One region of the Thalassorhabdus alkalitolerans genome, then DNA from elsewhere that is predicted to be linked to it. Evidence: riboswitches for the same ligand, from Rfam matches in the RefSeq annotation. Region 1 holds a riboswitch; the other holds the start of a gene.
The links. Region 1 has a riboswitch for thiamine pyrophosphate ahead of thiC (phosphomethylpyrimidine synthase ThiC). Riboswitches for the same ligand answer to the same signal wherever they lie in the genome.

Region 1 (3,161 bases):
ATTCTTTCTGTGTTTAAAAATTGAGGAAACGGCGTAAAAGCTTCATCCTCAATAAACTCCTCAGTAAAACTGGGAGCATTAACGGCATCTGCTTTTATGGAAGTGATCCTCTCGGCCAGTTCAGTTAACAACTCCTCTTTGGCTAAACCATTAATATAGACTATCGCCACTTTAGTGCCGGTTCGTTCTCCAATTTTATAGAATTTCACAGTCAAATCCGGGTTTTTGATGACGACACGCAAAAGGTTTAAGTTTGTATCTAATGATTCTACAAATCCGGCGTGGGACCCACGAATAACCTGCTCGTTTACCGGTTCTTCCACATCTCGTTCAGGTGTCTGGCTTACATCAAATAAGAGGGCTTTGTCCTCCCCTTCTATGATCACTGCTCCGTAGCCCTCTGCAATTCTTGTAATAATATAAGATAAGTCTTTTGTTTGCGCCCATTCAGTTTTAGCTATCTTTGCTTTTACGTCTGCTATTTTAGTTTCTGGCTTAAGATGGTCAAGTACTTGCTTCTCAAATTCAACTCGTTTCACTCTTGTTTCAAGAAACATGACAGACAGTTCAGTATGAAAATAAGGCAAGGACAGGCACATCAAATCATCTGTATCATTCAGACCCTTTTTTACTATTTCTACCTGCTCATCTAACAGAGAAGCTTTTTTCAATTACACACACCTCCCCCGTTTTTATTTACTTTGCACATATTGGCACAATTTATGTAAATAGCCATGAATATTCAATTTAAAGAAACCTTACTCTTTTTAGAGAATAATGCCTTACTCTATTGCATTTTTAGGATTAATTATATTTGAACCGGGGAAGTAGGTAGGTAAAAAAACACAGGGGAGGAATAGCCTCATGACTGATGCAACAGAAGTAATCCGTTTTGATTGTGTAGGAGACACTCATGAACCCCATATCGTGAAATGTAATAATTGTAATAAAGAATTCCGTGCAGAAAAAATGGATCAACATGTCACTTGTTCTTCCTGCAGGCAGAAAGATACCTTGTCAAGCAAGGACTTTGAAGTAGTCGGTGTCGTACGAAAGGTTAAAAAGGAACTTACACCGCACTAAAAAAGCAGTTCTATTTGACGATGTCTTTTTCACTGTTTTCAGAAATATGGAATTATTCCTTTCTTTTTATGTCATCTCTCCTTATAATGAATAACAAATGGAATATTGCAAACTAGGGGTGTCTGCAAAGCGCAGGCTGAGAGAGAAACGCGATGAGGTTTCTTGACCCTTCGGACCTGATCTGGTTCATACCAGCGTGGGGAAGTTTAGATTGACAGCTATTGATTTTCACTATCAACTTCTGCATACAAAGCCGGTCCCCTATTTTAGGAACCGGCTTTTTTGTGTTATCCCGCCTGTTTTCTCCTGATCTCGTCCTTTCCATTAATTTTTAACAAGGAGAGATTTTTTATGACAACCCCATCATCTTCATTGCAAGAGCAGAATGTGTCTATCATGTCGAGCTTTACAGGCAGTAAAAAAGTCTACATTCAAGGTTCAAGAAAAGACATTCAAGTTCCAATGAGAGAAATCGGACTTTCCCCCACTACTGGCACAGTCGGGGAAGAAAAAAACAAACCTGTCCGTGTGTACGATACAAGCGGACCATACACAGACCCTTCCTATCAAGCTGATGTTACAGCGGGACTCACACCAATTCGCCACAATTGGATTAATGAACGAAAAGATACCGTAGAATACAAAGGCCGGAAATTGAAAGCCGAGGATAACGGCTATAAAGATATTTCCGATCCCCGCGCTGAGAAAGTTTTTCCCGGACTTACCCGAAATCCTCTAAAAGCTAAGGAAGGAAAAAATGTAACCCAGCTTCATTACGCTAAAAAAGGTATCATAACCCCTGAAATGGAATTTATCGCTATACGGGAACAGATGGATCCAGAATTTGTCCGAAAGGAAGTAGCCGAGGGAAGAGCTATTATTCCAGCAAATATTAACCACCCGGAAACAGAGCCCATGATTATCGGCAGAAACTTTCACGTCAAAATAAATGCTAATATAGGTAACTCTGCAGTGTCTTCTTCCATTAATAAGGAAGTTGAAAAAATGACCTGGGCCACCAAATGGGGAGCGGATACCATCATGGACTTATCAACTGGAAAGGATATACATACAACAAGAGAATGGATCATTCGAAACTCATGCGTTCCCGTCGGCACCGTTCCTCTTTATCAGGCACTCGAAAAAGTGGATGGAGTAGCTGAGAACCTTACTTGGGAGATTTACCGGGATACTCTTATTGAACAAGCTGAGCAGGGTGTGGATTATTTCACCATTCATGCAGGCGTTCTGCTTCGATACGTTCCCTTAACTGCCAGCCGCCTGACAGGGATCGTATCACGAGGTGGTTCTATTATGGCTCAGTGGTGCTTGTCTCATCATAAAGAAAATTTCCTGTACACCCATTTTGAAGACATTTGTGAGATTATGAAAGCTTATGATATATCTTTTTCATTAGGGGATGGGCTTCGTCCAGGCTCAATAGCCGATGCTAATGATGAGGCCCAGTTTGCAGAACTGGAAACTCTTGGTGAACTAACGAAACTTGCCTGGAAGCATGAGGTTCAAGTAATGGTGGAAGGCCCGGGTCATGTACCTATGCACTTAATTAAAGAAAATATGGATAAACAGATTGCCCTTTGTGACGAAGCACCCTTTTACACTTTAGGGCCGCTGACTACTGATATTGCTCCAGGCTACGACCATATTACGTCTGCTATCGGGGCTGCTATGATCGGATGGTATGGAACGGCTATGCTTTGTTATGTAACTCCTAAAGAGCATTTAGGACTGCCAAATAAAGACGATGTCCGTGAAGGAGTCATTACTTACAAAATTGCAGCCCATGCAGCAGACCTTGCCAAAGGCCACCCAGGTGCCCAGATAAGGGATGATGCTCTTTCAAAAGCACGGTTTGAATTTCGCTGGAAAGATCAATTCAACCTCTCTCTTGACCCTGACCGTGCCCTTGAATATCATGATGAAACCCTGCCAGCTGAAGGTGCAAAAACTGCTCATTTTTGTTCCATGTGCGGCCCTAAATTTTGCAGTATGCGTATTTCCCATGATATCCGGCGTTATGCTTCTGAACATGACCTTGAAACTGCTGAAGCTGTAGA
Region 2 (3,161 bases), on a different contig from region 1:
CGGTAGGCGACATCCCTGTTTCAGGGATGGTCTGAAAGATTCGCTGATGAGCCTGTTTCACCGCAGCCACTTCTTTGGATTCAGGGTCAATATCCAGTGAAGGGAAGATTTCCCCCCGGTCCTCAATCATCGACTTGCCACCCCAGCGAAAAAGCGGCGGATGCTCCCTCAGCCAAGGATCAGATTCGGCCACTTTTAATAAATGCTCTTCTACTTCTTTAGCAACCTGTTCATGATTCTCATCCGGGTAAAAATGAACCGTAATCCATAATCGGCACTCATCAGCCACAAAGGCGGCATGTCTTCCCCCTTCAATCACAGAGGGGTTAATGGTAGTCATACCAGGGGGGAAACCAGGATAGGATTTTGTTACAGCCCAGTGCCGTTCAAGCTCCTGCAAGCCCTGAATGATTTTCGTCATTTTTTCAATGGCACTAGCTGCGTATAGACCGCCCCCTGCGTGAATCATATTCCGGCGAGTAGCATCGTGATAGGTTTGGGGGCTCTTTATTGTAACCCAGCCGGTAATCACTCCTCCCTGCCCTTGAATGTGAAGATCACTTGTATCCACAACTACTGCCAAATCAGCCTTATACCCCCGTTCACAGCATTCAAGGGTACCTGCTTCCCCTACTTCCTCACCAATTACCGATTGAAAAATCAGGTCGCCAGGCAAGCTGATTCCCTGCTCGCGAAGAAGTTGTACGGCAAAAAGAGCTCCTCCCATTCCGCCTTTCATATCTGCTGTCCCTCTCCCGTATAACCGCCCGTCTTCTACAACAGGAGTAAAAGGGTCATGTTTCCATTGAGTTAGATCTTCCCCGACTTCCGCCACATCCATATGACCATTAATAATTAAACTGTTGGCTTTACCAGAATGGGTTCCTTTTAATGTCCCTACTACGTTCGGGTCGTCAGGAAACACATCCCACATGTCAACCTCAAACCCCAGGCTGTTTAACTTTGATGCTATGTAGTGCTGTGCCTCTTTTGTGTTGCGGGCAGGCGGACTGGGGGTTTGGAAACGTATAAGGTCACCTACCTGTTCAATTAATTCTTCTTTTCTCCTGTCTACCTGCTCTAAAATTTGCGTAATTGTTTCGTGCAACATCTTCACTCCTTCCTCTCTCATGAAAAGGTCTGGTCTGGTCTGGTCTGGTCTGGTCTTGACTGGACATTAGTAATTTCACCCATTAAAAAAACCACTCTAGGAAAAGAGTGGCCGCATATACGAAGTAATATATACAAAGACTGCCAGGTACAGGGAGTATACCTGTACTATCAGGCTTGTCTTAACGCCACTTCCCTCCGCTAGTATTACCTAGTTCAGGTGATAGGGTTTAGACCATACGGTCATTCTCAGCTTTTTCAAAGCACCCCTAGTGGTTTCTGTGTATTCTGTTTTTTTATGCCTTACTATAAAAATACCATACTTTCCTTTAAAAGTTAGAGTATTCTTTAAAATTTTCCTTTTTAAATTTATGAAGCTCGTGTCACCTTTAACTGAGAAGCTTTTGCTTTTTCTCCGAGAGAACTGAGCTTAAGAGAACAAAATAAACCAGCGATAAAGGTTACAAGACTTATGAGGAAAAGAAACATACTTCCTTCTATTCCAGGAAAGACAACGAATATAGAGCCAGTGACCAGACCGGTCATTACTGCATATGTTCCTATCTTATAATTTCTGATCAGTTTCTTTATAATTTTGCTTGTAATGATTAAACCAAGAGCAATTCCTGCCCCTACGACAATAATGACAGGGATGTTAATCGTAGAAATGGCGTTAAGAACAGTCGGGTAAATTCCTATTAATAAAAAGACAAAAGAACCACTGACTCCAGGCAAGATCATTGCACTGCTTGCTGCCCATCCTCCGAAAAATAACAGAAGATAGTCCATTGCAGTTAAATTAGACATCACCGCAGACATTTCTTCATCCCTTATGAAGGCTGTGGAAGCCACAATGGCTGCAGCTGCAAGCAGGAGAGCTATGTGTTTTCCTTTAAAGGTCTTTTTATAATCAACTTCTTTTAAAAGAAAAGGAATGATCCCTATAATCAACCCAAGAAAAAAGAAAAACGTTGGCTGAGGGTAATCAGCCAGGAGCCATTCAATGAGTCGGCTCATAGAAAGCAATGCAAGCACCACACCTGTTCCTAAAGGAATTAAAAACATGAGATGCTTCTTCCACTCCCTGGAAAATATCCCGTCTATTGCGGCTATTAAACGATAATAGACTCCCACGAGCAAAGCGATCGTACCCCCGCTTACTCCCGGGATCAAGTCACTTATGCCCATTAGTACACCGGGCACGATATTCCGCCAATTTAACACTGTACATTCTCCTTCTGTAAAACTACTTTCATAGTTGAGTGATTGAGTGTAACATCACTCATGCAAAAATACGCTGCTCTTTATTTTAGCACTAACTTTCCCCGCTTCCTATGTCTTTATCACGAATTTTCATCTACGGTGCCTGGCACCCTTTGCTACTGTAATATTTCAAACCGCTGCACTACCTGATTCTCCAGTATTTCACTGATTCTTTTGTTACAACAGCCTCAGGGTGCCAGGCACCCATGAAAACCCCCTGAAAGAAAAAAAGCCGGCTCAATTTTCATTGGGCCGACCTTTTCCTTTATTCTAGCATTTGTGCTGCTTCATTTACCATTTCCTGAACAGATGTAAGACCGCCGCCGGAAAGATACCAGAATTCTGGATCTAAATAAAGGATTTTATCATTTTTGTATGCTTCTGTTGTTTGAACAAGCTCATTTTCAATGACATTTGTTAGAGATGATTCATCTCCATCACCAACAGCTGCTCCTCTATCAATCACAAACATATAATCTGGGTTGTTTTCTGAAATATACTCATAAGAAATACTTTGTCCATGAGTGGATGATTCGATATTTTCATCTACTGGCTCAAATCCAAAGTTATCGTGAATCATTCCATAACGAGAGGATGGTCCGTATGCACTTACGCTTCCTTCATTGGCCAGTACCACAAGTGATTTCCCGTCATCAGCTGTTGCATCTTCATTCAACGCCTCAATAGATTGATGGACTTCAGCCAAAGCTTCCTCTGCTTCTGCTTCTTTTTCAAAGATTTCAGCCAGTACTTCAACATTTTCTTCGAACGATTCTACATACCTGCCA

Region 2: another riboswitch for thiamine pyrophosphate. It lies ahead of ACFPU1_RS00395 (acetylornithine deacetylase); the one in region 1 lies ahead of thiC (phosphomethylpyrimidine synthase ThiC).

Annotation. Positions count from the first base shown of each region.
Region 1 is NZ_JBHSOZ010000010.1:296,414-299,574, reverse strand. It holds gene ACFPU1_RS16430 (spore germination protein) at 1-671, opposite strand, end outside; gene ACFPU1_RS16425 (hypothetical protein) at 865-1,083, shown strand; TPP riboswitch at 1,188-1,303, shown strand; gene thiC (phosphomethylpyrimidine synthase ThiC) at 1,435-3,161, shown strand, end outside.
Region 2 is NZ_JBHSOZ010000002.1:65,961-69,121, forward strand. It holds gene ACFPU1_RS00395 (acetylornithine deacetylase) at 1-1,111, opposite strand, end outside; TPP riboswitch at 1,287-1,391, opposite strand; gene ACFPU1_RS00400 (DUF368 domain-containing protein) at 1,480-2,298, opposite strand; gene ACFPU1_RS00405 (siderophore ABC transporter substrate-binding protein) at 2,639-3,161, opposite strand, start outside.